Regions from separate parts of the Undibacterium sp. Tian12W genome, predicted to be linked through region 3. Evidence: predicted binding sites of a transcription regulator. Region 3 holds the regulator's gene; each other region holds the start of a gene.
What was found. Region 3 encodes HrcA, which represses chaperone genes, less so after heat shock. Its sites were predicted from a motif close to TTAGCACTCNNNNNNNNNGAGTGCTAA; they were not measured.
Positions count from the first base shown of each region.

Region 1: a site for HrcA is predicted at 3,826-3,852, ahead of rpoH (RNA polymerase sigma factor RpoH). Genes of this name have one in related genera too.
Region 2: a site for HrcA is predicted at 7,070-7,096, ahead of groES (co-chaperone GroES). Genes of this name have one in related genera too.

Region 1 is NZ_JBMPPK010000004.1:160,201-170,268, reverse strand. It holds gene rsmD (16S rRNA (guanine(966)-N(2))-methyltransferase RsmD) at 1-657, opposite strand, end outside; gene ftsY (signal recognition particle-docking protein FtsY) at 764-1,867, shown strand; gene ACO0LI_RS06565 (cell division ATP-binding protein FtsE) at 1,895-2,569, shown strand; gene ACO0LI_RS06560 (cell division protein FtsX) at 2,601-3,515, shown strand; gene rpoH (RNA polymerase sigma factor RpoH) at 3,917-4,813, shown strand; one part of gene ACO0LI_RS06550 (IS3 family transposase) at 4,857-5,743, opposite strand; one part of gene ACO0LI_RS06550 (IS3 family transposase) at 5,743-6,091, opposite strand; gene ACO0LI_RS06545 (SCO family protein) at 6,306-6,887, opposite strand; gene cyoE (heme o synthase) at 6,884-7,768, opposite strand; gene ACO0LI_RS06535 (COX15/CtaA family protein) at 7,765-8,856, opposite strand; gene ACO0LI_RS06530 (SCO family protein) at 8,878-9,435, opposite strand; gene ACO0LI_RS06525 (SURF1 family protein) at 9,470-10,068, opposite strand, start outside.
Region 2 is NZ_JBMPPK010000009.1:55,186-65,253, forward strand. It holds gene ACO0LI_RS12780 (heavy metal response regulator transcription factor) at 1-609, opposite strand, end outside; gene ACO0LI_RS12785 (YncE family protein) at 944-2,341, opposite strand; gene ACO0LI_RS12790 (DUF305 domain-containing protein) at 2,431-2,901, opposite strand; gene ACO0LI_RS12795 (phosphocholine-specific phospholipase C) at 3,218-5,629, shown strand; gene ACO0LI_RS12800 (FkbM family methyltransferase) at 5,691-6,716, opposite strand; gene groES (co-chaperone GroES) at 7,159-7,449, shown strand; gene groL (chaperonin GroEL) at 7,491-9,143, shown strand; gene ACO0LI_RS12815 (OPT family oligopeptide transporter) at 9,502-10,068, shown strand, end outside.
Region 3 is NZ_JBMPPK010000001.1:202,218-212,285, forward strand. It holds gene leuS (leucine--tRNA ligase) at 1-933, opposite strand, end outside; gene ACO0LI_RS00875 (ExbD/TolR family protein) at 1,082-1,525, opposite strand; gene ACO0LI_RS00880 (MotA/TolQ/ExbB proton channel family protein) at 1,562-2,218, opposite strand; gene dapB (4-hydroxy-tetrahydrodipicolinate reductase) at 2,396-3,202, opposite strand; gene ACO0LI_RS00890 (outer membrane protein assembly factor BamE) at 3,225-3,755, opposite strand; gene fur (ferric iron uptake transcriptional regulator) at 3,867-4,295, shown strand; gene ACO0LI_RS00900 (response regulator) at 4,400-4,783, opposite strand; gene hrcA (heat-inducible transcriptional repressor HrcA) at 4,863-5,894, opposite strand; gene ACO0LI_RS00910 (HAD family hydrolase) at 5,939-6,625, opposite strand; gene ACO0LI_RS00915 (NAD kinase) at 6,701-7,594, shown strand; gene recN (DNA repair protein RecN) at 7,716-9,362, shown strand; gene hemH (ferrochelatase) at 9,378-10,068, shown strand, end outside.

The DNA of each region.
Region 1 (10,068 bases), on a different contig from region 3:
GCGTTGCAGTATATGGAAGTACACACTACCGGCTTTATCTGCGCGGATAACTTGCCATCCGCTTAATAATTTAGCTAATTTTTCATCTGTCGCTGCATCGCCAGAAGATACCTCTAGCGAAAATTCTGATTCGACATAAATACAGCCTTTAGCGCTCAATAATGGTGCGCAGGCTGGCAGGATGCGTTCCAGCCAATCCTGCTCAAAAGGAGGGTCAAGAAAGATCACATCCATTTTCTGAGCCTGGTTTGCCATGCTCTCGACTGCCTTGAGTGCATCTGCCCTCAGCAATTTGCATTGGCTGGCTTGCAATTTATCGCGGACTTGTTCCAGTTGCCTGTAAGCTGGCGTATGCGCCTCGACCATAATGACTTGCGCTGCACCACGGCTGGCGGCTTCAAAACCCAGCGCGCCACTGCCAGCGAACAGGTCCAGGCAATGTACGCCGGTCCAGTTATTGTGCAGCAAGTGATTGAGCCAGTTGAACAGGGTTTCCCTGACGCGGTCTGGCGTAGGGCGCAAACCCTCGGCATCGACCACGCTGAGCAGGCTGCGCTTCCACACGCCGCCTATGATGCGGACTTGATGGTGCTGACGTTTTACCGGTGCTGCTTTTGCAGCCGTGTTTTTTGTTTTTTTATTACTATTTGTTTTCATTGCATGCTTGCTACGGCTAAATCTGTTTATCTTGCGCTGTCTGTTAAAATGGCAGCATTCTAATATCAGGGCTGGCTATATGCCGCCCGCACTCCCAAATATCCCGATGTTTAGTTTTTTCAAAAAGAAGCCCAAAGAAGAGGCACCGGCTGTTGTGGCTGAGCCGGCACCCGTTATTACGGCGCCAGCCAGTCCTGCACCTGTTATTGCTACACCTGCCATTGCCACCACTGTTACCGCTCCTGTGCCCGTGGCTGAAGTCAAGCCAGCATTGGCAGAGCTTGCTCCCGCTGAAGATCCTGAACCTGAGCAAAAACGCTCATGGCTAAGCCGCCTGAAAGCCGGTCTGGCCAAAACTTCCTCGAATCTTACCACCCTCTTCATCGGTGCCCGCATTGATGATGATTTGTATGAAGAACTCGAAGCTGCCCTGCTGACCTCGGATGCCGGTGTCGAAGCTACCCAGTTCCTGCTGGATGGCTTGAAGAAAAAGGTCAAGGAAGAAAAGCTGACTGATGCCGAACAAGTCAAAGCCGCCCTCAAAGTCTTGTTGCTGGAAATGCTAACGCCTTTGCAAAAGCCTCTGGAACTGGGCCGTTATCAACCCCTGGTCATGATGATCACTGGCGTCAATGGTGCGGGCAAAACCACGACCATAGGCAAGCTGGCCAAGCATATGCAAACCCACCAGCAATCGGTTTTGCTGGCTGCGGGCGATACCTTCCGCGCAGCAGCACGTGAGCAGTTAACCATCTGGGGCGAGCGCAATAATGTCACGGTGATCTCGCAAGAATCCGGCGATCCGGCGGCAGTCGCGTTTGATGCAGTAGCATCTGCCCGTGCTCGTGGCACTGATGTAGTCATGGTAGATACGGCTGGCCGCCTGCCTACCCAGTTGCATCTGATGGAAGAATTGAAGAAGATCAAACGTGTTATCGCCAAAGGCATGGATGGCGCGCCGCAAGAAGTCTTGCTCATCATCGACGGCAATACTGGCCAGAATGCACTGGCCCAGGTCAAGGCCTTTGACGATGCCCTGCAACTGACTGGCCTGGTCATCACCAAGCTCGATGGTACTGCCAAAGGTGGCGTGCTGGCAGCAATCGCCAAGAACCGCCCTGTGCCTGTGTATTTCATCGGTATAGGCGAGCAGATTGAAGATTTGCAACCATTTAACGCCCAGGAATTTGTTGACGCCCTGCTCAGTTAATTGCACAAAAAAAGGCCAAACGCGATCATGATTGAATTTGAACACGTCAGCAAACAGTATTCGCAAGATGTTTATGCACTCAAGGATGTTTCATTATCAATTGCTGCCGGTGAACTGATTTTCCTGGCTGGCCCGTCTGGTGCCGGTAAATCTACCTTGTTGAAGATGATTGCAGGTATAGAAAAACCGACCGCAGGTCATGTCAAGGTTAATGGTCAGGACATAGGCAAACTCAAAACCAGCAGCCTGCCTTATCTGCGCCGCAAGCTGGGCCTGATTTTGCAAGACCAGAAATTACTGACTGACCGCCATGTACTGGCGAATGTCATGCTGCCCATCATCGTTACCGGCGCTTCCCATGCTGAAGCCGAGACCCGTGCCCGCATTGCGCTGGAAAAGGTTGGCCTGCCAGACAAGGCTTATTCCCTGCCGCTGGCACTATCTGGTGGTGAGCAGCAGCGGGTGGCGATTGCCCGTGCCATCGTCAACCGTCCACAGATTATTCTGGCGGATGAACCTACCGCCTTTCTGGATCGTGACAATGCCAACAAGGTGCTGGGTGCACTGAAGGCTTTCCAGAGCGCCGGTGTGACCTGCATTATCTCCAGCCATGATGAACAATTTCTCGATCAGGCCAGCCGCGTGATTTACCTGAGCCAGGGCCAGGTAGTCAGCACCTGGAAATCCTCGCTGGCCGCCTGATCCTGCAGTACAGAATAACAAGGAAGAATTCATGACCAACTGGTTTCGTCAACACTTGTTCGCCATCAAGAGCGCGCTCGGCCATTTGCGTGGCAGCCCAGGCAATTTTCTGTTCAATGTGCTGGTCGTGGCGATCGCGCTGGCCTTGCCCATCGCTGGCCTGACTTTGCTGGAAAATATACGTCCCATTTCTTCGCAATTATCAATAGAACCTGAAATCAGCATCTTCGTCAGCCCGGACACGCCAAGGGCAACTGCCACAGCCTTGTCGATACCGCTGAAAAAATTGCTGAAAGAGAAAAACATCACGGCCAACCTGAACTTCGTCCCCAAGGACAAGGCCCTGGCCAGCCTCGAGCAATCATCCAACCTGGCAGAAGTCTTATCTACCCTCGGCGGCAATCCACTGCCTGACGCCTATGTCTTGTCCATGTCGAATAGTGATGCGGGCAAGATAGAGGCACTGGTCGAAGAAATCAAGCAAATGCAGGATGTCGATGTCGTGCAACTCGATTCTGCCTGGGTCAAACGCCTGGCAGCACTGGTGCAAATCATGCAGCTTGGTTTGTTGTTCCTGGCTGCCACTCTGGGTGTGGTGGTGGTAGTCGTGGTATTTAATGCCACCCGCCTGCAAGTGATTTCGCACAGGGCAGAAATTGCCGTATCGCGCCTGCTGGGGGCGACCAATAGTTTCATCCACAAGCCTTATTACTATACCGGTGCCTTGCTGGGCTTGCTGGCAGGTGGCCTCGCACTGGGCCTGATCGCGGCGTCCCTGCAACCCTTGAACAAGGCAATTGCAGAATTTGCTAAATTATATGCATCGGAATTTCACCTTGCTCCGTTGGGTATCGTACAGAGCGCCATACTACTGGCTGTTAGCATGTTGCTTGGGCTGGTTGGTGTTTTTCTGTCGGTAAGAAGGCAATTGGCGCGCGCAAGCTGAGTTCTTCGCGCTATTTGCTCAATTTTGCTCAATAAGCGCACAATAAATCTGTTCTTGCTTCGTCTTCATAGTGCTGACTGCTTGCTGGTAATCGACGATCTCTGGTAATCGCTAGTGTTCTCTATTAGTCGCTAGTGATCGCGCACCATTGCAGCAGTCTGCGCATCGTGATTTTTGCAACAGGCTTTTACAATTTGCAGCGAATTGATTGCAACTTTCCACCCAGGCATCTATCTAAGCACTATACATGTTGTAAATGAATGCTTGTTTTTCAATAGATTTATTTGATGAACTTCATAGAATCTGAGTATTAGCACTCTTCTCAAGAGAGTGCTAATATAGGAGCTTGAAAGTGCCAAAAGGAGTAATTGATACTCTTAAGGCAGCAATAAGGAGGAAAAATGGCAACTACATCGACACAATTGATCCCTGCAACAGACAGCACAGCGCTGGCTCTAGGTTTTAGTGGCACGCTGGGTAATATTGATGCCTATATTTCTGCAGTCAATCGTCTGCCTATGCTCACGCATCAGGAAGAGATAGACTTTGCGAACAAATTACGTAATGACAATGATCTGGCTGCTGCGCAGCAACTGGTTATGTCACATTTGCGCCTGGTCGTCTCCATCGCCCGCGGTTACCTCGGCTATGGCTTGCCGCATGCTGACCTGATCCAGGAAGGCAATATCGGCCTGATGAAAGCCGTTAAACGCTTTGACCCTGACCAGGGCGTACGTCTGGTGTCCTATGCCATGCACTGGATCAAGGCTGAAATGCACGAGTACATTTTGAAAAACTGGCGCCTGGTCAAAGTAGCAACGACCAAAGCCCAGCGCAAACTGTTCTTTAACCTGCGCAGCCATAAAGAAGGTCTGGACGCGATGACACCAAAGCAAATTGATGCCCTGGCATCAACGCTGGATGTCAAACGCGAAGAAGTCATCGAAATGGAAATGCGTTTGTCCGGCCATGATATTGCTCTGGATGCACCGACGGATGATGACGATGAAAAATTCGCTCCTATCGCTTATCTGAAGACTGAATCCGACGAGCCTACCCGTGTTCTGGAAACGCGCCAGTATGACCGTCTGCAAAGCGAAGGCCTGGAATCTGCATTATCCAAGCTGGATGCACGCTCACGCCACATCATAGAATCACGCTGGTTGAAAAATGATGATGGTACAGGCTCTACCCTGCACGAGCTGGCTGATGAATACGGTGTATCTGCCGAACGCATACGCCAGATCGAAAGCGCAGCCCTGAAGAAAATGAAGGGCAGTCTCAGCAGTTTTGCATAATCAAAATAGGCTGTAGCTGTCCAGTCCTAAAATAGGTTGACAGTTAAAATTGTAAAAAAGACGCCCGATGCACCGCATTGGGCGTTTTGTATTGGAGGGCTAAATGAGGCCTCTCGTTGTTGTAAATATCAATAGATTGCCTGACCATCTGTCGTGCTTCCTCCAGGTTCTTTGGCGTCGAGAGCAAGAATTCATTCTTTAGAATCCCATTAATACGTTCAGCCAGGGCATTCTGGTAACAATCGTACCCATCTGTCATCGAGCAAGTGATGTTGTGCTTTTGATGAATTTGCTGGTAATAGCTGGAACAATATTGAATTCCACGATCAGAATGATGGATCAAAGCTGACTGGCTTTTTCTGCTCTTGAGCGCTGCTTTGAAGGCACAACTGACCTCTTCCGTTTGCAAGCTTGCATGGACATGGTATCCAACGATTTTTCTGGAATGCACATCCGTGACTAAACTCAGATAAACGAATTTCTCTTTGGTAGGGATATAGGTAATATCTGCCACCCAGACTTGCTCTGCCCTCGAAGCGATGACTTGTTGCGGCCCAGCCTTGAGTAAATTGGGATGCTTATGAAAGCGATGGTGGCTGTGTGTCGTCTTGTGATACGCCCGCCTGCATGGTACCAGTAATCGCCTTTCCCTAAGTAATGCGAATAAACGATCTCTTCCTAGCTTAATGCCACGCTCTCTCATCTTTGCTTGAAGCAGGTGCTGCAATTTGCGTGTGCCTATCCGTGGCTGTCGCAAGCGCTTTTCTTTCACCAGATCAATCACTTGCGCATGCTGGTCGCGCCGCTCTTGCTCGCTATGAAGCTGCTTATAGTACGCTTGACGGGTGATTTGGAAATAATGGCAAGCCCTGCTGATGCTTAATCCCGGGATTTGACCTTGTTCGAGGACTTGCCTGAAGGCTTTTTTGGGACAGCAAGCCCATAATCATTCTTGATCACATTCACGATCGCTTCAAACAATTGTGCCTTCTCATTGGCATGCTTGAGTTGAACTTCCAATTCTTTAATCCGCTGTTCTGGCGTTTGTGGCAATGGGGTCTTTGGCATCATGCTTCCTTCTCTTGGTCTGGAACCATGATTATGCCAATCTTGTTGCCCGTGCTTGCGTAACCACACTAAAACTGTTGATCTCCCCTGTATCCCGTACCGGCGCTGAGCTTCTACATAGGTCATCTCGCCTTTTTCTACTTGCTCTACTACTGATAATTTAAAAGTCAGCGTGTAATCTCGCTGACTCCTGCGTATCCCTGTGTCCATCTCACTTTCCTTTCAGGCTCTAGAAAAGTGTCAACTTTAATCAGGACGGGTCAAGCAAAAGAAAAAGGCACTCGCAAGAGTGCCTTTTGTTTTATCCAGCGGTTTTGTGACCGTTTTTGTGGCCGAGTGCGGGACTATTCGCGGTCGGGTTCGCGGCCAATTTCGCCGCTCATTTCGTGACCTGAGTGCCGCCTGCTTTGTATTCTCTGCGGCTTTACTTCAGAAGGATTTTCAAATCATGGGCAACAGGTTCTGCTCCCTGTCCATGGCGCAAGAATAAACGGATGCGCCCCTGAGGATCAAATACATAACTGCCTGCCGTATGGTCCATGGTATAGCTGCCGGGTGTTTTGCCTTCTACCTTTTGATAAAACACTTTGAATTCTTTGGCAACTTTGGCCGTTGCGGCAGCATCGCCATACAAACCCAGGAAGCGCTTATCAAAATTGGGCACATAGTTGGCCAGCAAAGCCTGGGTATCGCGTTCAGGGTCCAGGGTCACAAACAAGACTTGCACCTTGTCGGCATCCGGGCCCAGTAATTTCATGACACTCGCCATTTCTGCCATGGTGGTCGGGCAGACATCCGGGCATTGGGTATAGCCAAAGAAGATGACTACCGCCTTGCCCTTGAAATCTGCCAGGGTGCGCGGCTTGCCATTGTGATCTGTCAGGGCAAAGTCTTTGGCGTAATCAAGGCCGGTCAGATCGGTGTTATTGAATTTTTCCTGGGCCGGGGCGCAAGCAAGCAGGCTCAGAGCCATCAGCATGCTGGCCAGGTGCTTCAGAATTTTCATAGCTTGATATAGTGATCAATCAACAAGGCTGCAAACAGCAGGGACAGGTAGATAATGGAATAGGCAAAAGTCTTGCGTGCCAGTACATCATCATAGTGCTTGTAAATGCGCCATGCATACCACAGGAAGATCAGGCCCAGAATAATCGCGCTGACCAGATAAATCAGGCCGCTCATGTGCACCGCATAGGGCAGCATGGTGGTGGCAAACAGCGCTATCGTATACAGCCAGATGTGGAAGCGGGTAAATTCCAGGCCATGGGTAATCGGCAACATCGGCAGGCCGGAACGCGCGTAATCATCGCGCCTGTACATGGCCAACGCCCAAAAATGCGGTGGCGTCCAGACAAAGATGATCAATACCAGCAACCAGGCCTGCATGGGCACATCGTTTGCCACAGCTGCCCAGCCCAGCGCCGGTGGCATGGCACCTGACAAACCACCGATGACGATGTTCTGCGGTGTTGCCGGTTTCAGGATGATGGTGTAAATGACAGCATAGCCAACAAAGGTAGCAAAAGTCAGCCACATGGTCAGGGGATTGACCATAGTATACAAAACCCACATGCCCATGCCACCGATGACACCAGAGAACACCAGGGTTTGCGGCACAGTGATTTCACCCTGGGCTGTGGCGCGGCGTGCAGTTCTTGCCATGCGAGAATCAATTTCTTTTTCCACCAGGCAATTTACGGCAAAAGCCGCACCAGCCAGCAGCCAGATACCGACGGTGGCGGCAACAACCACGCGCCAGTCCGGCAAGTCTGGCGTAGCCAGGAACATGCCGATCACGGCGCAAAATACGGCGAGCTGGGTCACACGTGGCTTGGTCAAAGCCCAGTACTGAGCCAGTCGGTTGGAAGGCAAACTTAAAGTGGTCATGGTCTATCTTTGGCAGCGGCAAGGCTCACATGCCTTATGCGGTAGTTTAACATGGTCAGCAAAAGCACGAGCATGGCGGCCATCCCATTATGCAAAACTGCCAGCAACAAGGGCCAGGAAAAAAAGACGGTAGAAATGCCGATGATGAATTGGGCAACAATCGCGAGCAAGATGTGGCGGCTCAGTTTTTCCAGCCCGGCAATCTTGCGTGCTCTCAGTGCAGCCCACAGGCAGACTGCCACCACCAGCAAAGCAAAGTTCCTGTGCACCCAGTGTATGGCAACCAGGGCATTAAAAGGCAGGTAATCACCATTCCTCGTGAGACCGAGCTGACGCCAGAGGCTGAAACCATGTTCAAAATCCATCGCTGGTATCACCTGGCCATTGCACATGGGATAATCCTGGCAAGCCAGAGCAGCATAGTTAGTGCTCACCCAACCACCCAGGCTGATTTGCACAAACACCAGCAATAAAGCCAGAGTGGCTGGCCATAACATGCGCTTGCCATCAGCGGCGGCAATGCTGCGGCCCGCCAGCGAGCTGCTTTGCTGTTCGAGGCTGGCACTGAGAAGGGCGAGCAAGCCCATACCCAAAATGAGGTGAGTAGTCACTATGACGGGTTGCAGCTTCAGAGTAACGGTCCAGGCACCGAAAGCGCCTTGCAGACAAACAAAGAACAAGAGAAAAGTCGCCAGCCAGGGGCTGCTTGCAAGCTGCCGGCGGCGCACCCAGGCGATAATCATCTGCACGATAATCAGTATGCCCACACTCATGGCCAGATAGCGGTGCACCATTTCTATCCAGGCTTTTTGCAAAGTCACGGGGCCAGTGGGCATGGCAATTTCTGCCGCCTTGATCGCAGCATGGGATTGCAAGGGATTGGACTGTCCATAGCAACCCGGCCAGTCCGGGCAACCCAGGCCAGAATCTGTCAGGCGGGTGAATGCACCAAACATGATAAGTTCAAAAGTCAGGGTGACGGTCACCGCAATGAGCTTGCGATATTTATTCTTTTCCCTGGACATGAACACCATCGCCGCCGGTATTACCGCGACCATCAGTGCTGTCAATGCAATCTGCAACCACATGATTATTGTTTAACCTATTGTTTAACCTATCGCTGACGCACGCAATAATTTGCTGAGGTCTTTTTTAATCTTGTTGGCATCTGCATTTTTTTGATAGCGCATCATCAGATTGCCTAGCGGATCGATCAGGTAAATATGGTCGCTGATCTGGGTGTCACTTTCAGTCGGCAACCAGGCCTTCAGGGCGGCAGCATCGACCTTCAGCATGCGGGCACCGTCATGCTGGCGTATCAGCATGGTATCGATGGGAGCATCGTCGGTGATCAGCCAGACGCGTTCTATCCTGTCCATTTCCTTGCCCTGGGCGGTACGCAACTGGCGGATGTCATACATTCTCTTCTGGCAAGCCTCAGCGCAGGCACCGCTATCTACCTGCAGCATCAGCCACTTGCCTTTATAGGCTTCCAGCCCAATCACGGGATCAGTCGCCGCAGCGCCCAGCAGATGCCCGGCCAGTTTGGGCATGGGGTAGTTGCGTGGGTCAAGAATGGTGCCGTAATTGGTGCGGCCTTCAGGTTTGATGACATAGTAGGCCAGATAGGAGAAAACCATGGGGGCAGCACAGACTGCCAGCACCATCAATAATTTCCAGCGACCACGCGACTTTTGCTTTTCAGTTTTTTCCACGACGAAATCCAGTAACAACAAAAAATAAGAAAGCCATCAGAGCCAGCGCATACCATTGAAAGGCATAGCCCCTGTGCTTGCCAGCACCTGCCGAAGGCATCGGCCATTCACGCGAGAGGCCATCGTTTTCCAAGGAAGTTTGTTCCAGCACAAAGGGATAAAAATCCCAGCGCGTCTGTTTTGCCAATGCTTCCACATCGATATTTTGCAAGAGGCTGCCCGGTTTGACCACTTCGGCCTGGCCGAGTTGCATTACCCGCTCCAGCCTGTCCCTGAGCATGCCTTCCAGCACGACCTGGCCACCTGCGGCAGGAATATCCGGCATATGCATACGGTCACGTGCATCGCGCGGGTGCCAGCCACGGGCGATCAAGACATATTTGCTGCTATCGGCCAGCTTGAAAGGCATCAACACATACAAACCAGCTTTTCCCTGCAGTGGGCGGTTATCTAAATACAAGGGCCATTCGCGTATGAATTGTCCACTGACTTGCAGCTTGCGAAACGCCTGCAACTGTCCGGGCGGCGTTTGCGCATTCAGCATCAGTGCAGGCAAATGCTGGCGCTCGGCCATTTGCGCTGCCA
Region 2 (10,068 bases), on a different contig from region 3:
CGGCGCATCCAGCTTGGCGCGCAGGCGTTTGACGGCAACATCAACGACATTGGTATCACTGTCAAAATTCATGTCCCACACCTGGGATGCGATGATAGTGCGCGACAGCGCCTCACCCTGGTGCTTGATCAGCAGATGCAGCAACATAAACTCTTTACTGGTCAAGGCTATGGGTAAATTTTGACGGGTAACTTTATGACGCACGGTATCAAGCTGCAGGTCGGCGACCTGGTAGATATCCGCATCACGCCTGACGCCACGGCGCAACAGGGTACGGATGCGCAGCACCAGCTCAGTAAATGAAAAAGGTTTGACCAGGTAATCATCTGCGCCCAGTTGCAGGCCGCGTATCCGGTCATCGACATGGTCGCGCGCAGTCAGGAAGATGACAGGCATATCCTGCTTGCTACGCAGCGATTGCATCACTGTCCAGCCATCCAGGCCGGGCATCATCACATCGAGAATGATCAGTTCATAGCTTTGCTCCATGGCCAGATGCAGGCCATCAATGCCATTCCTGGCGAGATAAACGGCATAACCGGATTCGCGCAAACCCTTCTTAAGGTAGTCGCCGGTTTTCTGATCATCTTCTATGACTAGTATGGTCATTCGTGTTCCATATTGATTTGACCTGGTTTAGCGATTTTAGCATCTGCCCGGCACATGCCACGTTGATGAGGGTTCGCGGCTTATCAGACATGGATACCCGCCTGCGCGCACTGCCGCCCAGAATAATGTGTTGTCAAAAAATGACGAACAGATCCCCTCCCTTTCAAGGGGAGGGTTAGGGTGGGGATGGGTTTTTGCCGATCAACGGCAAATGAATTTACGTCAGAAATCCATCCCCATCCCAACCTTCCCCTTGAAGGGGAAGGAGCTTCAAGACATCACGAGATTTTCACGGTCTCACGACAAAGACGAAAATACCGAACCCTGAACAGGATCAAGGCACACTCACCAATGCCGCCTGCCCAGCATTCACAGCCCCATTGCCCTCCATGATAATCAGTCGCTGCGCCGGAATACCTGCATCAGTCTTCACCGCCTCCCTGACTGGGCCTATCATGGTCGAATTGGTCGCCCCTTTGACATCGGTTTTCAAGCGCCCGAGCACTGTACCCTGCCCTTCCAGATAAACCGTATACACTGTTTCTGGCTTGAGCTTGAACAAGGCCACTTCCAGCGCATCGACTATACCCAGATTACGCAACACGACAAAGCCCCTGCCCTCACCAATCACGGGTTTCAAACCTATGTTCACCGGTTCATTATTGCTGCGCGGGACCAGATTCATGGCACCATTGGTACCATCGGCACTCTCTACCACGTTAGACACATACACCAGCGCCTGCGGGGCCTGCCCACCAGCCATGTGGGCAATGACTTTATTGCTGGCAGTATCGATGACCTCAACGCCATCACCATTCTCCAGCCCGACATACATGCGGCTGTGATCGTCCGAGGCCCATATGCCATGTGGCAAGGCTCCGGTTGCAATACTGACCAGCAATCTGGGCTCTTTGTCTGTCGTGAATACCTTGACGACATTCTCACCGCCTATGGTTACATAAGCCAGGGTCTTGCCATCTATGTTGGCAAAAGCCAGGTGATTGGAAATAAAGCCAGTGTCAAACACGCCGTTCACTTCCAGCGTTTTTGTGTCGATCCGGGTGACTTTGCCGACGTCTTTGTGTGTCATCCACACTTCACTAAAGTCTGGCGTAAATTGCAAAAATGGTGAGAACGGGCTGACCACCTTAATACGCTTGATGACTTCATGCGTAGCCACATCAATCACATCGACCATGGGCGTGAAGCTCGATACCACAAACGCCAGCTTGCCAGCAGGATGGAATTGCACCATGCCCGGCCCCAGGTCAGTCTGTATGCGCCGCGTCTCCTTGAAAGTGACTGGGTCTATGACCGAGATATAGTCTTCACCACGCACAACCACCCAGACTTCTTTGCCATCCGCCGTAAAAAAACCTTCATGCGGCGAACGGCCTACATAAGTCGTACCCTTGACCTTGTTGGTGGCCGTATCAATAAATGCTACTGAGTTGGAACCATTGGATATCGCCAGCAAGGTTTTATGGTCTGGCGAAAACCCCATGCCATGCACATTGATCTGCCCCTTGTACAAGGGCGACAGAACATCAGGACGCGGATTACCGAGCCTGATCTGCCCGACCAGGGTATTGCTGGCGGGGTTGAATACCGAGATGGTATTGCTGTTCTGGTCTGCAGTGTAAACCCTGTCACGCGCTGAAGGCAGGGCCCAGGCTGTGTGTGCGATAAGAGTGCTTGCCGCAATCAATGCGAACGCTGATTTGTTTTTCATGATGATTTTTTTAAATGAGAGGAATAACCCAGGTTTTAAACTCTGGCGGGGTGACGACTGAGTCACAACTGAATAAGAACTGAGTGACACTATTTGCCGGCAGCCTGAGGATGCTGCTGTAACCAGAGTTGCATGAGTTTGATTTCGTTTTGCTGCTCAGCGATGATGCCCAGTGCCAGGTTCCTGACGGCCGGGTCCTTGGTATATAGTAAAACCGCCTTGGCCATATCGACGGCACCCTGATGATGAGGAATCATCATGCTCATGAAGTCATGCTCACTCTGGCCATTCATGGGCGCACACTTCATGCCTTCATCCATAAGCTGCATGGCATCATCCATCAGCGCAGCGAAGGGCTTCGCTGTGGTTGCCATGAAAGCTGGCTTGCTACTCTCAGTTTTATCACTGGCGCAATCAACCACCGCAGCACCATGGTGATGCTCATGTGCCAGAGCAGGCTTGAGGAGCAAGGCCAGGTTGATCAACACAGCAGCGCATACAAACATGAGCGGGCGACCTGCTCCCCGACTGAAACTGAAACTAAAACTATCAACGACCATCTTGTTACTCCCAGAAATTTTCATCTTCCATAAAACACAGGCTGCAGATGCATGTGTGACGATGGACAGTATGGAAGCACTACCAGAACAACAAGATGACGCGAACATGACAATTTTGTCAGAATGCAGCGAGCGCAAAACCAGGCTAACCAGCCTGTTTAGCATTTCCCGGCGTCCCCGACTATAGGCTCAAAAAATCCCCATCCCGGCTCCAGACATTTCTTTCAACTTCGTCATGTCACTGACATATTTGAAATATATTATCGCCGTCAATGTAATGCTGAGCCCCGCTTTATTTCACAAAAAAGGAGACGCCATGATTTCTGACAGCCGGAGACGGTTTTTGCAATTTTCTGCTGCGACAGCCGGTTCCGGCCTGTTACCCGGCCTGATACAGGAAGCACTCGCCGTACCGGCGAACAATCTCACTGGCACGCTGGCCGATGTTGGCCATGTCATCATCTTCATGCAGGAAAACCGCTCTTTCGATCATTACTTTGGCACCCTGGCCGGGGTACGCGGCTTTGATGATCCACGTGCCATCAGCCTGCCCAACGGCGCACCGGTCTGGCAGCAACCTAACCCGGCTGGCGGCAGTGTGCTGCCTTTTCATTTCGATGTCAGGAACACCAGCGCACTATCGGTCGGCACCAATCATTCGTGGAAAGGTTCGCAGCAAACCTGGCAGGCCTGGGATGCCTGGGTCAGGCAAAAGACGGTGCAAACCATGGGCTATTTCGACCGTGGTGACCTGCCGTTTTATTATGCGCTGGCCGATGCATTCACGATTTGTGATGCCTATCATTGCTCGGTGTTTGGTGCCACTGACCCCAACCGCTTGTATTCGCTCAGCGGTACCAACCAGGGCTGGCTAGGCAGCATGGGTAATCTGTACAACATTGATGCCAGGGGTTATTACAATGCTGAACCTGCCAATGACGACATCTCCAGCGTAACGACAGCCATCGCCCCCACATGGCAGACCTATGCAGAAGTGCTGGAAGCGAATCAGGTCAGCTGGAAGGTGTATCAGGAATGGGATAACTACGGCGACAACTACCTCGCCTATTTCAAAAATTTTCGTGTCAATGCTGACGGCAGCCGCTTGAACAGCAATTCGCCCCTGTATCAAAAAGCCCGTATATTGGCGCCAGGTGCCAGCGTGGGTGGTAGCAAAGGCGATGGTCTGGTCAGCGCCTTTGCCGATGATGTACGCAACCGCCGCTTGCCCCAGGTGTCATGGATATGTGCGCCCAATGACTATACCGAGCATGCACCCAACTCTCCAAATGCCGGTGAAAATCTGACGGCAAGACTATTGGCTGCCCTGGTGGCAGAACCCGAAGTCTGGGCCAAAACTGTCTTCCTGCTGATGTATGATGAAAACGATGGTTTCTTCGACCATGTCCCGCCAGATATTCCTCCGGTAACGACTGCCATGGGACGATCAACCCTGGCAGATAACGGCTACTATGAAAAGTCCGGCAATGAACCAGTAGGCTTGGGGCCGCGCGTACCCATGCTGGTGATTTCGCCATGGAGCAAAGGTGGCAAAGTCTGCTCCCAGTTGTTTGATCACACCTCAAAGTTACGCTTTCTTGAAGAGTGGCTGGTCAGTGGTCTGGGTAAAAACCGGGCTGCAGTCAGTTGTAACCAGATATCGCCATGGCGGCGCACTGTCTGCGGTGACCTGACGTCGGCATTTGACTTCAAGTCGCCTGACCAGAACTGGCCTGCCACCGTCCCTAAAACTGCCGCCTATGTGCCGGTTAATGGCAAGCCTTATCCGGTACCTCCAGTCAACCAGATCCAGCCGCAGCAAGAGTCTTATCAGGCGCTGCAGGGCCCACGCCCAGCCTGTCGCCTGTCGTATGAGCTGGCAGTACAAACCCGCCAGAATGCCAGCAAACAGCTTGAAGTCAGTTTCACCAACACTGGTACTACGGGCGCAGCCTTCATCGTGTACTCCAGAGCACGCACAGATGGCCCGTGGTATTACACTGTCGAAGCTGGCAAGCAGATACAAAAAGAAGTCTGGAACTGGAGCGGTGACAGTTATCACCTTGCTGTCTATGGCCCCAATGGCTTCATGCGCGAATGCCGGGGCAGCAGCACCGCCACAAACAGGCCGGAAGTGCAGACTATACATGACACTGTCAATGGCAAATTGGTGCTGACCCTGTCCAATACAGACAGTAATCAGACTTGCACGCTGATTATTAGCGACAATGCCTATGGCAGCATGTCAAGCATGCACACCCTGGTAGCCGGTCAAAGTTTGCGGCTCGACTATAGTCTGAACAACAGTTTTGGCTGGTATGACTTCAGTGTGAGCAGCAACAACGATGCTCAATTCCTGCGCAGGCTGGCTGGCCATGTCGAAGCAACGGCAAATAATAATTTTAACAGCCGTTGCGACCCCCGCATAGGCGGGAAACGCAGCACAGCCCGCCTCAGCAGCACACCACAGATAGCAAGAGGCAGCAACATCACGGTCACCTACGAGGTACCACAGGCACAGCTCAGCACAAAAAACTGGATAGGTGTATACGCCGCCGGTGTGGTACCAGGCACGGCCAATTCATTGGCCTGGCAATATGCCAGCAGCATGCAGGGCAATCTCACGCTCAATACAGCTAACCTGACCACCGGCAACTACATGCTTTGGTATTTATATAATGATGCTTATACAGCCCTGACCGCACCGCTGGCATTAACGATAGTGTAATGCCGGGGATGCCTGTCATTGAAATGTTGAGAATGGCAGGGATGGGATGCCTGCTTGCAAACTATCTTGGGGTTGCAAAAATATCGATGTGATCCACACCTGAGCTGACGAATGCATCCATGACTTTGTCGTGATCAGCACCGCAATGCTGGAGTGAACCATCCAAAGCAATCACGCTGATGTCATAAGCCAGAGTATCAAGGAACTTCAGATATTCGCGCCCATCGACACCACTGATAGCCGGCATTGCAGTAGGTGAAAACTCACTGATGATCGAAGGTTTGCAACGCTCCAGCAGATTACGCGCACCGAATAAAGCATTGTATTCGGCGCCTTCAATATCAATCTTGATGAAATCGACACCGCCATCAAGACCTCTGTAGTCGTCCAGCTTCATGGCGGCGACAGTCCGGCTAGCCCGCAACAATGTCATGTCATCACTCAAGGTCGAAGTAGTGCCGTTGCTGTATGAAGTATTCAACGATAACAAGCCACAAGATCTGCCTGCAGCAAATTGCAACACAGAAATTTGCGCGTATGAATTCAATTTCTTGCTTGCCTCCAGTAATTTGCAATTCTCGGCATTGGGCTCGACTGCAAACACTTTGCCAGAATCACCAACAAGACTTGCCGCCAATAAAGAAAAGTATCCAATATTTGCGCCTATATCAAGAACCCGCATTCCAGGCTTGACGTATTGCTTAAAAATACTTGTTACATGCGGCTCGTACGAAGCGTTTGCCATATGTACACCAACGGCATGATCGTCCAGGTCCACATAAATCCTGAATCCTTCGATCTGTCGTTCAGCAATATTTTGGGCCTGTGAAACCAATAAATTCCTGTTCTGAAACTCCACGGACTGAACATATGACTTGACAACTTTATCCAGATCCACGCCACTCATGCCGGAATGTCCCCGGCATTCTTCGGGATTTGGATTTCTCCCCAGAATCAGGCGAAAGCAATAATAAATATCGGCAAGTGAAGCGACTTTGGGAAAATGGTTGTCCTGATAATAATTTTCCAATACCAGCACATCCTGCGTCAAAGTCTTTTGACCAAATAATTTTTTTAAAAAATTCATTGAAATACTTCTCAAAATCGAGCCTGCGCTCAATCTAATCATCAGGCAAAACCCGAATCAGGTTAATTAAACAACAATGCAAAGATGAAACAATACATTATCAAAAATAAAATTACTTAGCAGAACGACACAATCCATTCTTTAGATAACAGACAATATTCGACATTCCACAAAGTGCCGACTAAACAACTGAGATTCTTCTAAACAACTGAAATTCTTCTAAAAAGAGTGAAAACATTCCGCTAATCGTTTGATTTTAAATATGTTTTTTAGTTCAATTTATTAAAATGCAACATTATTATTTTTTCTGGCCAAACTTTAGCCCTTGAAAAGCCATCCCCCCGCCCATATACTTAGCACTCGTTGAGAGAGAGTGCTAACAAGTCCCTCTCCAGCTAATTGAATTCCAATAGTAATTACTCGCAAATTTAAAGGAGCTTGTATGAACCTTCGTCCCCTGCACGATCGCCTGATCGTGAAACGCCTGGATCAAGAAACAAAGACTGCATCCGGTATCGTTCTGCCTGACGCTGCTGCTGAAAAACCAGATCAAGGTGAAGTACTGGCAGTTGGTCCTGGCAAATTGCTGGACAACGGTACAGTTCGCGCCCTGGACGTTAAAGTTGGCGACCGCGTTTTGTTCGGTAAATATTCTGGTCAGGCTGTCAAAGTTGACGGCAACGAAGTTCTGGTGATGCGTGAAGAAGATATCTTCGCGGTCGTACAGAAGTAATCGACATCCACGATATCAATTAAAGAATTCGGAGAATTAATATGGCAGCTAAACAAGTAATTTTTGGCGATGACGCACGTGCGAAGATCGTCAATGGCGTCAACATCCTGGCGAACGCAGTTAAAGTAACTCTGGGCCCTAAAGGCCGTAACGTCGTTCTGGAACGCTCTTTTGGCGCGCCTACAGTCACCAAAGACGGTGTTTCTGTAGCTAAAGAAATCGAACTGAAAGACAAGCTGGAAAACATGGGTGCACAACTGGTGAAAGAAGTGGCTTCCCGCACTTCTGACAACGCTGGTGACGGTACAACCACAGCGACAGTTCTGGCACAGGCCATCGTTCGCGAAGGTTTCAAATATGTAGCAGCTGGCTTCAACCCAACTGACTTGAAACGCGGTATCGACAAAGCGGTGACAGCCATCGTTGCTGAAATCAAAACTCTGTCCAAGCCTACAACAACCAACAAAGAAATCGCTCAAGTTGGTTCCATCTCTGCTAACTCCGATGCCAACATCGGCGATATCATTGCAAAAGCAATGGACAAAGTCGGCAAAGAAGGCGTGATCACTGTTGAAGACGGCAAATCCCTGGATAACGAACTCGACATCGTTGAAGGTATGCAGTTTGACCGTGGCTACCTGTCACCATACTTCATCAACAATCCAGAAAAACAATCCGTTATCCTGGAAAACCCGTTCATCCTGTTGTTCGACAAAAAAATCTCGAACATCCGTGATCTGCTGCCAGTATTGGAACAAGTTGCAAAATCCGGCCGCCCACTGTTGATCATCGCTGAAGATGTCGATGGCGAAGCACTGGCTACTCTGGTTGTGAACAACATCCGTGGCATCCTGAAAACTGCAGCTGTTAAAGCTCCAGGCTTCGGTGACCGTCGCAAAGCCATGCTGGAAGACATCGCTATCCTGACCGGTGGTCAAGTGATTGCTGAAGAAGTTGGCCTGACACTGGAAAAAGCAACTCTGGCTGATCTGGGTCAAGCCAAACGCATCGAAATCGGTAAAGAAAACACGACAGTAATCGATGGCGCTGGCCAGGCTGTCGGTATCGAAGCACGCGTTAAACAAATCCGCGCGCAAATCGAAGAAGCAACTTCTGACTACGACCGTGAAAAACTGCAAGAACGCGTTGCCAAACTGGCAGGCGGCGTTGCTGTGATCAAGGTTGGTGCTGCAACTGAAGTTGAAATGAAAGAGAAAAAAGCACGCGTTGAAGATGCTCTGCATGCAACTCGCGCTGCCGTAGAAGAAGGCGTTGTTCCTGGCGGTGGCGTTGCCCTGCTGCGCGCACGTCAAGCTGCTGGCGACATCAAAGGCGACAATCCAGATCAAGAAGCAGGTATCAAACTGGTTCTGAAAGCAATCGAAGCACCTCTGCGTGAAATCGTTGCTAACGCCGGTGGCGAACCTAGCGTTGTTGTGAACGCCATCATCAATGGCAAAGGCAACTACGGTTTCAATGCTGCCAATGACACATACGGCGACATGATAGAAATGGGTATCCTGGATCCAGCTAAAGTAACTCGCTCTGCATTGCAAAATGCAGCGTCTGTTGCTGGCCTGATCCTGACTACTGACGCTCTGGTTGCTGAATTGTCTGAAGACAAAGCAGGCGGCATGGGTGGTGGTGATATGGGTGGCATGGGCGGTATGGGTGGTATGGGCGGCATGATGTAATAGCTGCTAGCTGCTCTCAATAATCTCACCGAGAGCCGCATTGCTCAAAACCCCGCAACGCAAGTTGCGGGGTTTTTTTATTGTTTATACAATTTACAATCCTGTGTGGAACAAATGCGCAATTCACGTGTGAATCTCCACTTTTTATGCCCGTTTTGTTATGAATCATCGCAAATAACACAAGACAACGAATTTTTGCACGGTCTGCTTGACAGAAAACATCTGCCGCTTGGATACTGCCGCACCTGAAAGAAAATTTTCATATTTCCGGCTCTGTGCTTCATATTTGCAATGATCTTGCATATGCATCAACAAGCCGGGCATCATCATCAAGCAAGACAACCGCTTTGGAGAAAATATGGCGCTGCAACAATTAAGCGATGAGCAAATACGGACCTGGACCCGTGCCCAGAAGGACGAGTGGTGGTTCACCAATATTTACCGTGGAGATATGGCACAGTTGACCATACGCTCGGCATTTACAGGTTTTTTGCTTGGCGGCATATTGTCTGCAACCGCTTTATATATCGGTGCCAAAACCGGTATTACCATAGGCGTAGGCCTGACCTCCGTCATCCTGGCCTTTGCGATTTTCAAAATACTTGCCAATCTGGGTATCGCCAAGGATTTCACCATCCTTGAAAACAACTGCACCCAATCCATCGCCACCGCGGCTGGCTACATGACCATGCCACTCAACACCGTGCTGTCAGCGTATATGCTGATCAGCGGCACCGTGGTCACCTGGTGGCACCTGGTAGTGTGGATGAGCGTTTGCTCCATATTGGGTGTGCTGGTTGCCTTCCCGATGAAGCGCCGCTTCATCAATGAAGACCAACTGCCCTTCCCAGAAGGCCGTGCCTGCGGCGTGGTGCTGGATGCGGTATATACCGGCGAAGCCGCCAGCGGCATGTACAAGGCGCGC
Region 3 (10,068 bases):
TTTTTCCTTGGTCGCCATTTCAGCTTCTGTCGTGCCACCAGCTTTGCAGACTTCGATGAAGGCTGCCAGTGCTGCATTATTCTTTGCTGCCAGTGTCGCGATTGGATGCTCTGCCGCCACTGCGCAGAAAGTCACGCCCATGATGGTGTCGGCACGGGTAGTAAATACATACAGCTTGCCGTCTTGTACCAGTGCGCCGGTTTCGTCAGCGATCTGATGCGGGAAAGCAAAGCGCACGCCTTCGCTCTTGCCTATCCAGTTACGCTGCATGGTACGTACCTGCTCAGGCCAGCCATCAAGATCATCGATGCTATTCAGCAATTCGTCTGCGTACTGGGTGATGCCAAAGTAGTAGCCAGGAATTTCGCGCTTCTCTACCAGGGCGCCAGAGCGCCAGCCACGGCCATCGATAACCTGTTCATTCGCCAGTACGGTTTGATCGATAGGGTCCCAGTTCACAACCTGGGTTTTTTTGTAGGCAACGCCTTTTTCCAGCATCTTGAGGAACAGCCACTGGTTCCAGCGATAGTAGTCAGGGTCACAAGTTGCGACTTCACGCTTCCAGTCAAATGCCAAACCCAAAGGTTGCATTTGTGACTTCATGTCTTCGATATTCGCGTAAGTCCATTCTGCAGGAGATTTCTTATAGGCAATCGCCGCATTTTCTGCCGGCAGACCAAATGCATCCCAACCCATGGGCATGAGGACGTTATAGCCCTTCATGCGCAGCTGGCGTGCCAGCATGTCATTGATCGTGTAATTGCGCACGTGGCCCATGTGCAGCTTGCCGGAAGGGTAAGGCAGCATGGAGCAAGCGTAATACTTGCCTTTAGGGAAACGTGGATTGTTTTCTACTGCCGTATAGGCATCGATCTTTTTCCAATGGGTTTGCGCCGATTGTTCGACGTCAGAGGGCGTGTATTTTTCTTGCATGGCGTAAGCAGAAGTAGATGCGGAAATGACTCATAACCTTTGATTATAACTGGTTCAGACACATTATTGAGGAAAGCCTGACAGGCAAAGGCTCCCGGAGCCGTTTTACAGGGTGCAGCGCAGTCTTGTACTGACTCAACCGTGGCAATTACGGTTTTTTGGCTTGCTTGCTGTCGGTTACAAAAGAAATCCTGGCCAGCCCTTGCGTCTGGGCTGCCGCCATCACCTGGGCGATAATTTCATAACGGGTAGCCTTATCGGCCCGCAACTGGATTTCTATCTGCTTGTTCTTTTTCGCCAGCAGGGCCAGCCTGGATTCCAGGTCAGCCATGGCCAGTACCTGTTTATCCCAGTAAAGGATGCCGTCAGCATCAAAGGAAATACGCACAGACTCAGCCTGCTCGGCCACCGGGGCTGATTGTGCTTGCGGCAAATCCAGCTTGATCGCATGCGTCATGAAAGGGGCAGCGATGATAAAGATGACCAGCAAAACCAGCATCACATCGACCATGGGCGTGACATTGATGTCCGCCATGGAAGTCAGGGGACGGGATGAGGATTCGCGCGGCGTATGAAATTGACCGAATGTCATCTTTTAATTTTCTTGATGCTTTACTAATTTTTTAATTCAAGACTTGTTCATGTGAGCATGCAAGTCAAAGGCAAAACCATCCAGCTCAGCCAGGGTAATGCGGTTAATGCGGTTGAAGGCGTTATAAGCCAGCACGGCAGGTATCGCCACCAGCAAACCCAGCGCTGTCATGATCAGGGCTTCGCCCACCGGCCCTGCCAGCTGATCGATTTGCACTACACCGTTGGATGAAATAGCCGTCAAGGCACGATAAATACCCCAGACTGTACCCAGCAAGCCAACAAAAGGGGCGGTTGCGCCGACTGAAGCGAGAAAGCTCAAGCCAGTTTCCAGCCTGACCGTGAGGCCTTGCAATTCCTGGCGCAGGCTGCGTGTCAGGATTTCACTCAGACCAGCATTGGCAGACAAGGTGGCGCTGCGTTGGGCTGTATCACTGGCTGCATGTGCTGCATCTGCCAGGGTGATGAATATTTTGGACTGGTCAGCTTGGCGCAGCGACGACAATGCATCTGCCAGACTGGGCGCACGCCAGAAGGCGCGCAAGCCTGGGGCTGCTTTACGGATACGCCAGAAACTCCAGGCCTTCATCAGTATCAGTGTCCAGCTCAGTACCGACATCAACAATAATAACCAGCCAACCAGATGACCCAGTGCGTCAGCCTGTTCCCAATAATGTGCGATTGCAGAATTCATGCGTGTGCCGCTTATTTCACTTATTCAAATATCAGGCGAATGTGCGCTATTAACGAAAACCAAAGCAAACTAAATAGGACTTACGCAAAATTGTCCCAGCAAGGCGTAGCGACGAAGACAGTACTTTAGTACGGCTAGGAGCTACAACGCAGCTGGGGCGGTTTTGCGTATGTCCCACTAACGGAAACCCAGGACATCGTACATATCATACAAGCCTGTAGATTTGCCTTGCAAGAAACGTGCAGCACGCAGGCTGCCATGGGCATAAGTCACACGGCTGGAAGACTTGTGGCTGATTTCTACGCGTTCACCTATGCCGGCGAACAAGACCGTATGATCACCAACGATGTCGCCGCCACGGATAGTTGCAAAACCGATGGAAGATGGATCGCGCTCACCTGTCACACCTTCACGGGCAAACACGCCCACTTCATTGAGGTCACGGCCCAGTGCATCGGCGATGACTTCACCCATTTTCAGGGCTGTGCCTGAAGGAGCATCGACCTTGAAGCGGTGATGGGCTTCGACGATCTCAATGTCATAACCTTCGGCAAAGCTTTTGGCTGCCATTTCCAGCAACTTCATGGTGACGTTTACGCCTACACTCATGTTCGGCGCAAACATGATCGCGGTTTTTTCTGCTGCGACGGCAATCGCTGCCTTGCCTGCTTCATCAAAGCCCGTGGTGCCGATAATCATCTTGATGCCATGAGCTGCACAATATTCGAGATGCTTAAGGGTGCCCTCAGGGCGGGTGAAATCGATCAGGTAGTCGGCATTGGCCAGGCCAGTTGCCAGGTCAGCAGTAATATTCACGCCGCAAGGCTTGCCCAGACTGGCTGCGGCATCGGTACCGAGGGCTGGTGAGGCTGGCACATCCAGCGCACCAACCAGGACCATGTCATCGGCATTGCTGATCGCTTCGACCAGCATTTTCCCCATACGGCCAGAAGCCCCGGCCACGGCAATTTTGAGTGCAGTCATAAATATCTACTTCTCTCTTAGCTTATTTCTCTTTTTTCTTCGGCGCATCGGTCTCTATCACCGATTGCACGCGGTTCAGGCCCAAAGCGGATTCTGTAATACGTGCCAGATATTCTTTTTCAGTCGGCAAGTTACCGCCTTCAAACTTTGCTACCGTACCATCTTTGAAAAACACCGACACGCGGCTGGTGATACGTTCACCATTTGGCTTGGTCAGGCGGAAAGGATAATCCCAGCGGTCTTCATGGAACATATCGGTCAGCAAGGCTGTACCAAGGATAAAACGCACCTGCTCACGTGTCATACCTTCTTTTAACTGTGCCACCATTTCCTGGGAAACGAAGTTACCTTGCTGTATGGGAACGCGGTAAGGCGAAATAAAGGCCAGTACCTTGCCAAAACCGGTCGGCTCAACCACTTGCGCGCCATTTGCATCACTAGGTGTGCCTGATGTTGCATATACTGAAGTTCTGTCAGCCGATGACAGCAGGGGAATAGGTGTTGAACATGCTGTCAAAGAAGCCAGCACTACCAGACCCGCTACACGGCTCATCTTATTCCGCGTTAAACCTGAAAACAACAGTTGCATAGATAACCTCTTAATTGAGCAACAAGCCCTAAAACCCGATATCATAAAGCAGATAGCAATTTTTTGATCGAAAACATGACAAACAGCTCCCCAAACCTCAAAGCCAGCGGTCTGAAAGCCACTCTGCCCCGCCTGAAAATCCTGGAAATCTTCCAGAGCAGCAAGGTTCGTCATCTGACAGCAGAAGATGTATATAAGATCCTGCTCAATGAAAATATGGATGTCGGTCTGGCAACTGTGTACCGCGTCCTGACCCAGTTTGAACAGGCCGGACTGTTAAACCGGAATCATTTTGAGACTGGCAAAGCCATTTTTGAATTGAACGAGGGTTCACACCATGACCATCTGGTCTGCCTGGACTGTGGCCGTGTGGAAGAATTTTTTGACGAAGAAATCGAACAACGCCAGCAAACAGTCGCCCTGGAACGCGGCTTCAAGATTGCTGAACATGCACTGGCAATTTATGGCAATTGCACCAAGCCTAATTGCGAACACAAGGCTTGAATCGTAAGCGCAAAGCTTAAAGTAAAGAGAAATCCCCCAACTTTAGCCTGACAAGCGCACCCGGCCATAGCAACCCGGTGTGCGCTTTCCAGCTTAATTCCAGCCTATTTATTGATCTTGGCTACGACAGCCTCGACAGTTCCTATGATCTTTTGCGCATTGAATGGCTTGAGGATATAGCCGTGGATGCCATTCTTGACTACTTCCGTAATCGTATCCTGGTCTTTATTGGCTGTTACCATCAAAACCCTTGAGTCTGGCAACAATTCGCGGATGCGGGGCAGGATTTCAGTACCACTGATCTTGGGCATGACAATATCGAGCAAGATCAGGTCAGGTTTGAGTTTCACTGCCATTTCCAGGCCAGTGCCACCATCGGTAGCTTCGCCAACGACGTTATAACCCTCGCTGCGCAATATGACCCTGAGCACCTCGCGGGTGACATCATTATCATCAATCAATAAAATCTTAGCGTTTTTCTTTTCCATAGCAACCCTGTATGCGCATCAATGTTTGCTTGTTTTTGCTTATTTGCTTCGCTATTTCACACTGTATCTTAATGCTTTATTACTGACTAAGTGCATTAGATAATAATTTTGAAGTGATGTCTACGATGGGGATAACTCTTTCATAGGCCATGCGGGTAGGTCCTATGACACCCAGGGTACCCACTATCTTGCCGTTCACCCCATAGGGCGCTGTGACAATACTCATTTCTTCCATGGGTACCAGTTGTGATTCGCCGCCGATAAATATCTGCACACCAGTTGCCTTGCTGGATACATCAAGTAATTGCATGAGGCTGTTTTTTTGCTCGAACATATCAAACAGCTTGCGCAGGGAACTCATATTTGACGACAGGTCTTGCACATTCAGCAAATTACGCTCACCAGAGATAACGACCTCGTCATTATCCTCATCCATGGCATTGCTGCCCGCCTCTACCGCCGCCTGCATGAGCCTGGTCATATCATTTTGCAATTCCCGCAACTCACTGTTGATACGGGTGCGTGCGTCGGTAAAGCTCAAGCCACCAAAGTTCTGGTTCAGGTAATTGGCGGCCTGCACCAACTGCGTTGGCGTGTAATCAACATCGGTCAACAACAGACGGTTATGCACTTCGCCACCAGGTGCCACCACTACCAGCAAGATACGTTTTTCTGACAGGCGCAAGAATTCTACCTGCTGGAAAATCGACTCAGTACGCGGCGTCATGACGACACCGGCAAATTGTGACAAGGACGATAATATCTGCGCCGCGTTCGCAATCAGTTTTTGCGGCGACTGTGCATTCATATTTGATTGCAGGCTGGACTGCAGGCGCGAATCCATGGCTGCGCCATTCACATCTTGCACAGTAAGCAAGGTATCAACGAAAACGCGATAGCCCCTGGGCGTGGGGATACGGCCCGCAGAAGTATGCGGGCTTGCTACGAAGCCCATTTCTTCCAGGTCGGCCATGACGTTGCGTATCGTCGCCGGGGATAATTCCAGGCCAGATATTTTGGACAAGGCACGGGAACCCACAGGCTGGCCGTCGGCGATATAACGCTCGACCAGGGCTTTTAATAAAGTTTGTGCGCGGATATCTAGTTGCATGGTTTCATTTTATGCGTTCATGACTGACATGAACATAGAAAAATTCATAGCCATAGAGTCAGGTCATGCAGATTGGCAAATTCCGCATCCGGCTTGATATGCAGATGGCGCTCATCTTCAATTTTTAAACCCTGGCGGTTCATCCAGCCGCCTTTTAATCCCGCCTGTTGCGCACCTTGCACATCGAGCAATAAATCATCGCCAACATATAATACTTCTGCAGGTTCCAGGCCCAGCTCCTGGCAAGCGGCCAGGAATATCCTAGGGTCGGGCTTGGCACAGCCAAAACGATAGGCAGCGATAGACACCTTGAAGTGATGCGCCAGGCCTATCGCCTGCAAATCGGCAAAACCATTCGAGACTGTGCCTAGCAACAGTTTTTCTTGCAAAGCCTGCAAGGCGGGTTTGACATCGCTGTACAAATCGACTTTGTTACGGGCATCGGCAAAAACGGCCATGGCCTGGTCGGCTTTTTCGGCTTCCACGCCATGCTCATCAAAAACCTGTTTCAACAAGGTATGACGCAGAGCCCATAAATCGTATTGAAAACGCTGGTCGCTCGCTACCAGCAAATTCCTGCGCTCACGCAATTTTTCCACATTGTAATTTTGCGCCACAAGAGGTGCGTGTTCATGCAACCATTGCTGCAAAACGGATTCAGCATGACGAATAACTGGCGCAACCGGCCACAAAGTATCATCGAGGTCCAGCAAAACTGCTTTAATTGCCATAAAGAGCACTCATTCCATTCATAGATGCCCTAATTATGTTCTAATCTCAGGCATCATGTCACCCTACCTTTGTTTATGACAGTACAGGCCAAAACCATTGCACTTGTTGGAAAATCGAATGCGACAGGCATTGCTGACTCGATTAAGGAACTGGCCAATTTTCTCGCGAGCGCCGGACACCGCGTCGTCATCGAGGCAGAAACCGCGCAATATCTGCAGTTGAGCGAATTCAGCAGCATGCCCGTGCCTGAGATAGGCAAGCTGGCCGATGTCGCCATCGTCGTTGGCGGCGATGGCACCATGCTGGGCATAGCACGGCAACTGGCACCCTACAATATTCCTCTGATTGGTATCAACCAGGGCAGACTGGGTTTCATTACCGATATTGCACTTGACCGCATGATCCCTGTCATAACAGAAATGCTGGATGGCAAATATGTGTCCGAGCGCCGCAGCCTGTTGCAGGCCATCGTGACCCGCGATGGCAACCAGATTTTCAGTGGTGTGGCTTTCAATGACATCGTGGTCTCACGTGGTGCAGGCTCAGGGATGGTGGAATTACGTGTCGAGGTAGATGGACACTTCATGTATAACCAGCGCTCAGATGGTCTCATCGTTTCGACGCCGACAGGCTCCACTGCCTATGCCCTTTCTGCTGGCGGCCCGCTGCTGCACCCCAGCCTGTCAGGCATTGCGATGGTGCCAATTGCGCCGCATGCCTTGTCGAACCGGCCCATCGTCTTGCCAGACAGTAGCGAAATCGTCATCACCATCGTGGCCGGACGCGATATCAGCTTGAATTTTGATATGCAAAATTTTGCCAGCCTGCAGCATCAGGACAGGATTATCGTGAACCGTTCTGCCCATACGGTAACCTTCCTGCATCCTCCCGGCTGGAATTATTACAACACCTTGCGCGAGAAACTGCACTGGAATGAATATCCATCGGTAGAGGGTGCGCTGAATTAATTTTTTCGCCCACTCTTACAAACACAGAAGTCACAGGCTGTTGCTAAAATAGCGATTTCGCTATGCTGGCTGGTACTTTCCGGCACCATTTTCTTAACAAATTCCTTCATGTCTGCCCATTATGTTGCGCACGCTTGCCATACGAGATTTTGTCATTGTTGATACGCTGGAGTTGGAATTTTCTTCAGGCTTCAGTGTGCTGACCGGTGAAACCGGTGCGGGTAAGTCCATTTTGATCGATGCCCTGACCCTGGCCCTCGGTGGCCGGGGTGACGCCAGCATGGTAAGAGAATCTGCCAGCAAAACTGATATCAGTGCAGAATTTGCCGTCAATGAAACACTCGCCACCTGGCTCAAAGAACATGAATTCTTTGACCAGGATCAACCGCTGATCTTGCGGCGTACCATCGATAATGCAGGCCGTTCCAAGGCCTGGATCAATGGCATCACCGCCACTGCAGGGCAATTGCGCGAGATAGGCGACATGCTCGTAGATATCCATGGCCAGCATGCACACCAATCCTTGTTGAAAACCGAGGCACAGCGCGACTTGCTGGACATGCAAGGCGGCTTGCAAGAGCAAGTCACCGAAGTAGGCTTGCGTTACCGCGCCTGGCGCAATATCAGCAAGCAACGTGAAGAATTTGAGACCAATGCCAAGAGCGTCTTGCAAGAGCGCGAGCGTCTGGAATGGCAGGTCGGCGAACTCGATAAATTGCAGATCAAGCCCGGTGAATGGGAAAGCATCAGCCAGGAGCACAGTCGTCTGGCTCACGCTGCCAGTCTGCTGGAAGCCGGACAAGAGGCAGCCGCATTGATTTCTGAATCCGAGCATCCTGTCTTGTCGCAACTGACTGCCATCCAGCAAAAGCTGTTGAAGCTAATCGATTACGATGCGGCGCTCAAACCCGTCACCGATGCGCTGGAATCTGCCTGCATCAATTTGCAGGAAACCACCTACGCACTCAATGTTTACCTGAGCCGCACAGAACTCGACCCTGCCCGTCTGCGCGTCGTGGAAAACCGCGTAGAAGTGATACACACGACGGCACGGCGCTTTCACGTCGCGCCTGAAAAATTGCACGAAGAATTTGCCACGCTGTCAGCCCAGTTGGCGCAGTTGTCGAATGCCACCGACATGGATGCCCTGAAAGCACAGGAAGAAAAAGCCAGGCTTGCCTACCTGCAAACCGCAGGAAAACTCAGCAAGATCAGACAAAAAGTTGCCAAAGACCTGGGCGCAGCAGTCACCACGGCAATGCAAGACCTGAGCATGGGCGGCGGCAGCTTCTCGGTTGCACTCAATCCTGTAGAACCAGCCGCCTATGGCCTGGAACAGGTGGAATTTCTGGTCGCAGGCCATGCCGGTGTACAGGCAAGGCCATTGGCCAAGGTAGCCTCTGGTGGCGAACTGGCGCGTATCTCGTTGGCGATTTCTGTCATCACCTCTTGTGCTACTGCTACTCCTACCCTCATATTTGATGAAGTTGATAGTGGCATAGGTGGTGGCGTGGCTGAAGTGGTTGGTCGTTTATTGAAACGCCTGGGCCAGGACCGGCAAGTCTTGTGCGTTACGCATCTGCCGCAAGTGGCCAGCCAGGCTAACCAGCACTTCCAGGTCAGCAAGGCCAACCAGAATGGCAAAACCGTTTCACAAATAGAAGCACTCGACAATAAACAAAGAGTGGAAGAAATCGCCCGCATGCTGGGCGGCATAGAAATTACGGCGACTACGCGCAAACACGCCAGAGAATTATTGGCATCTTAAGAAAAAAAATACATCATGCGCTTCCTCAAAGAACCTAAATATTCACACGGCAAAATCGCCAAGACAGCCGTGGTGCTGATCAACCTCGGCACGCCTGATGCACCGACGACATCGGCAGTGCGCCGTTATCTCAAACAATTTTTATGGGATAGACGCGTAGTTGAAGTACCGCGCCCGGTCTGGTGGCTGCTCTTGCACGGGATTATCCTGCCCTTCCGTTCTGGCCAGTCAGCAAAGAAGTATGCTTCGATCTGGACCAGGGATGGTTCGCCACTGAAAATACATACACAAAAACAGGCAGCATTGCTGAAAGGCTATCTGGGTGAACGTGGGCATGAAGTACAAGTTGCCTATGCCATGCGTTATGGTTCACCTTCGATACCCGAGGTCTTGCAAAAACTCAAAGTAGACGGTTGTGAGCGCATACTGATATTGCCAGCCTACCCGCAATATTCTGCCACGACGACAGCCTCCAATTTTGACGCGGTGGCCCAGCATTACCAGCAAGTCAGGAACATGCCTGAACTGCGCTTCGTCAAGAATTATCATGACCATGATGCTTATATACAGGCTTTGCGCGTGTCGGTCATGGATCACTGGCAAAGCCATGGTCGCCCTGACAAACTGGTCATGAGTTTCCATGGTTTGCCAAAAGCATTTTTATTGCGCGGTGATGCCTATCATTGCGAATGTTATAAAACCGCCC